DNA from 2 places in the Exiguobacterium alkaliphilum genome. Region 1 is predicted to be linked to the other one. Evidence: riboswitches for the same ligand, from Rfam matches in the RefSeq annotation. Region 1 holds a riboswitch; the other holds the start of a gene.
The links. Region 1 has a riboswitch for S-adenosylmethionine ahead of msrA (peptide-methionine (S)-S-oxide reductase MsrA). Riboswitches for the same ligand answer to the same signal wherever they lie in the genome.
Positions count from the first base shown of each region.

Region 1 (2,204 bases):
CGCAATCGGTCGGGATGTTCATCGCGGCGCTTCTCTTCAGTCTTCGTGAGAAGGACGTGAAACGGTTCGATCCGAAGACGTTCAAGAACATCTTGGCCGGGATCGCCTGGGGGATCGGGAACTTCGGTCTCTTCGTCTCGAGTGGAGAGGTCGGGGTCGCCACGTCGTTCGCCTTGTCGCAACTGAACGTCGTCGTCGCGACGCTCGGCGGGATTTATCTATTGAAAGAAGAGAAGACGTCGAAAGAGCGCGTCTTCGTCTTTATGGGCATCGGGCTCATCGTCGTCGCCGGCTTCATGCTCGGGATTGCGAAAAGTTAAAAGACGGGCGATTGCCCGTCTTTTATGATTGCCAAGCCACGTCGATGAACGCGTCTCGTCCAGATTTCTTCCGGTCTGCTTTATAGTGGTCCGGATTTTTTTTGTGGAAATCCTGATGATACTCTTCGGCCGGATAGAACGTGTCGGCCGGTAAAATCTTTGTGACGATCGGATCCTTAAATCGTCCGCTCGCGGCGAGTTCGTCGCGACTCTGCTCTGCTTTCACGCGTTGTTCCTCCGAATGATAGAAAATGGCCGGCGCGTATTGGCTGCCGCGGTCTTGGAACTGGCCGCCGTCATCAGTCGGGTCGGTCTGAATCCAATAGAGTTCGAGCAAACGTTCATAAGCGAACAGCGACGGGTCGAACGTGATCTCGACGACCTCGTAATGCCCGGTCGTGCCGGTCTTCACTTGTTCATACGTCGGATCGTCGACGTGTCCGCCCGTATAGCCGGATACGATTGATTCGATTCCGGGCTGTTCCTCGAACGGGGTGACCATGCACCAAAAACAGCCGCCCGCGAATGTTGCTTTTTCCATAAAAAACTCCCCCTGTACACGTATTGTCCAAATAAAAACGCCCATGTCATCGACATGAGCGTTCTGTCATATCGTCCAAGGCAAACGCCTTGCTGGAAGTAGCACCTTGCCGAAGCAGGTTGCTGTGAAGTCATAGAGCCAGGTCTCTCGTTCACTCAAGATATCGATATGTAGTTGGTGAAAGCATCATACCATCTGTCCGAAAGTGTCGTCAACGATTAGGTTTTCGCCGAAGTTGCAGCAACGTGGCCCCGACAATCAAGACGACGAGGACGATGGAGAGCGGTAGCGTATACGGGGCCTCCCCGGCATAGAGCTGTAAGAAGAACAAGACAAAGACGGACAACAAGACGAGTACGTACGAACGGTTCATAGTAACCTCCCTTTTCTTTCAGTTTACCAAGTTACACATTCGTTGGCGAACGAAAACAGGAAATCAAGTGGAAATAGCGAATACGAACGAGTGAGCAAAGGAGGAATCAACATGACTGAACCAAACCCATTTTTCGAACTCGATATCGAGACCGCCCATCTCGGATATAAGGAAGGAACGTTCACCGCGCGTAACGTGACGGCCTATTATTTGACCCGAATCGCCGCATTGAACGACAAGCTGAGAGCGGTCATTCAAGTGAACCCGGACGCTCTGTTCGAGGCCGAGGCGGCCGACCGGGCGTTCCGACGTGGTGATCGCTTGCCGCTGCTCGGCATTCCGGTACTGATTAAAGACAACGTCGAGACGGCCGGTCAGATGAAGACGACGGCTGGGGCCGTCGCCCTCGCGCATCACTTCGCCGGCCGAGACGCCCACCTCGTTCAAAGTTTACGCGCGAGCGGGGCCATCATCCTCGGGAAAGCGAACTTGTCCGAGTGGGCCAACTTTTTGACCGAGGGGATGCCGAACGGTTGGAGCGGGGTCGGGGGCCAGACGCTCAATCCATATGGGGACAAGCTCGATGTCGGCGGGTCGAGTTCAGGTTCGGCGTCCGCGGTCGCGGCGAACATGACGCTTCTCGCCGTCGGCAGCGAGACGAGCGGCTCGATTATCCATCCGAGCGTCCATAACGGCATCGTCGGCATCAAGCCGACCGTCGGTTTGATTAGCCGGAGCGGCATCATTCCGATCTCTCGGTCGCAGGACACGGCCGGCCCGATGGCACGAACGCTCCGGGATGCGGTGCTTGCCCTTGAGGCGATGGTCGGGGAAGACCCGGCTGACCCGGCGACGACGCACCTTCCGGCCGGTCCGCCGTATCGGACGTGTCTCGATGAACGCCAAGCGGTCGGGATGCGCGTCGGGATCGTCAAGATTGATCTGTCGGAAGAAGAACAGGCGCTCTATG
Region 1 covers NZ_CP073101.1:1,679,960-1,682,163, forward strand. Annotated here, with positions in the region: gene KB235_RS08660 (GRP family sugar transporter) at 1-320, shown strand, start outside; gene msrA (peptide-methionine (S)-S-oxide reductase MsrA) at 343-861, opposite strand; SAM riboswitch class I at 928-1,028, opposite strand; gene KB235_RS08670 (hypothetical protein) at 1,073-1,234, opposite strand; gene KB235_RS08675 (amidase family protein) at 1,346-2,204, shown strand, end outside.

Region 2 (2,204 bases), 380 kb from region 1:
TCGACCGCGATCGATACCGGGTGTGCGACACCGATTGCGTATGCAAGTTGAACTTCTGCTTTGTCCGCGAGGCCAGCTGCGACGATGTTCTTCGCCACGTAACGAGCCGCGTATGCTGCAGAACGGTCAACTTTCGTAGGATCTTTACCAGAAAACGCGCCGCCACCGTGACGTGCGTATCCACCGTACGTGTCGACGATAATCTTACGTCCTGTGAGACCTGCGTCCCCTTGTGGTCCGCCGATGACGAAACGGCCAGTCGGGTTGATGAAGTATTTCGTCTCCGCATCGATTAGTTCAGTCGGGATGACCGCATCGATGACGTGTTTCTTAAGGTCGGCTTGAATTTGCTCGAGCGTGATCTCCTCGGCGTGTTGCGTCGAGATGACGATTGTGTCGATGCGAACCGGGTTGTTCGCTTCATCGTACTCGACTGTCACCTGCGTCTTACCATCCGGACGGAGGTAAGGGAGCGTGCCGTTTTTGCGGACTTCCGCCAAACGACGTGACAATTTGTGTGCGAGCGAGATTGGAAGCGGCATGAGTTCAGGCGTTTCTTTCGTTGCATAACCGAACATGAGACCTTGGTCCCCTGCACCGATTGCATCGAGTTCTTCTTCAGTCATTTGACCTTCACGTGCTTCGAGCGCTTGGTCAACACCTTGGGCGATATCGACTGACTGCTCGTCGATTGACGTCAAGACAGCACATGTCTCGGCATCAAAGCCGTATTTCGCGCGTGTATAACCGATCTCACGGACCGTTTCACGGACGACTTTCGGGATATCGACGTATGTCGATGTCGTGATTTCACCAGCTACGAGCACGAGACCTGTCGTGACAGACGTCTCAGCCGCAACGCGGGCGTTTGGATCTTCTGCTAAAATCGCGTCCAAAATCGAGTCTGAGATTTGGTCACAAATTTTATCCGGGTGTCCTTCAGTGACGGACTCCGAAGTGAAAAGTCGACGGTTCAAGTTTGACATTTCAAAAAACCTCCTATAATAAGGGTGATGTGTGGACGGTACTCGTTCCCCTTACGCGTTGCTTTGGGACGGTAATGAAAAAAACCTTTCGCCACGTTCAATGGGAAAGGTTGAATCGTTCTTCCTTACCCTCTTATCGTTCGAAGCTTACGCTTCGCTTCAGGATAGCACCTTTTCCGACTACATTTCCGTCGGACGGTTGCTGGGCTTCGTAGGGCCTTGTTCCCTCCACCGCTCAGAATAAGAGTATCCGTTACGAACACCATCATATAAATGACGTACCGTTCTGTCAAGCGTATCGACCGAATTCGTAAAACTTTTCACGAACGGGCAAATAGTTATGTTTGTGAAATAACAAACATTTTTATGACGGTTTCCGATTTTGTTCTATGACCTGGTACAGAATATGTTAGAATGACAATGTAAGAAAGCGCTTACTTGTTAAAGTGAAGAAACGCTTGTTTTTAATTAGTGTGTCACATATAATAAAAACGTCATACTAATTAACTGCGGAAGTATGCGGATTTCATCCACATCTATTTAGGGGAAAGGTGGGATTCGGGATGGCGACAACGCTCCTGAAAATCGAAGAATTAATTAACGGTGCCGACGTGAAACGGAACTTGACGGTTCCAGAATTGGTGGAAGAAGCCATTCAAAACGGGGAAGGTGTGCTGACGAAAGACGGGGCTTTATCTGTCAGTACAGGCAAATTCACAGGCCGGTCACCAAAAGACAAATTCGTCGTGCAAGATGAAGTCAGCAATCACTTAGTCGACTGGGGACCGGTCAACCAACCGATCGCCGAAGAGAAGTTCACAGCGTTGCTCGATAAGGTGCTCACCCATCTTGAGCAAAAACAAAAGCTCTACTATCTTGAAGCGTCAGCAGGTGCGGATGAGCATTACACGCTTCCGGTTCGCGCCATCACAGAATATGCATGGCACAGCTTGTTCGCGAAGCAACTGTTCCTTCGTGAATGGCCGACAAAAGGTGCGTTCGACCCGTTCACGGTCATCTATGCACCGAGCTATAAGGCAGATCCGGCTGTCGACGGCACGAACTCCGAGACGTTCATTCTCGTCTCATTCGCCAAACGTACGATTCTGATCGGGGGAACAGAGTACGGTGGTGAAATCAAGAAATCAATCTTCTCTGTCATGAACTTCCTGCTCCCGGAGCAACACGTCCTCTCGATGCACTGTTCGGCAAACGTCA
Region 2 covers NZ_CP073101.1:1,299,558-1,301,761, reverse strand. Annotated here, with positions in the region: gene metK (methionine adenosyltransferase) at 1-986, opposite strand, end outside; SAM riboswitch class I at 1,117-1,233, opposite strand; gene pckA (phosphoenolpyruvate carboxykinase (ATP)) at 1,550-2,204, shown strand, end outside.
Region 2: linked by a shared signal. The riboswitch ahead of metK (methionine adenosyltransferase) and the one ahead of msrA (peptide-methionine (S)-S-oxide reductase MsrA) in region 1 are both predicted to bind S-adenosylmethionine.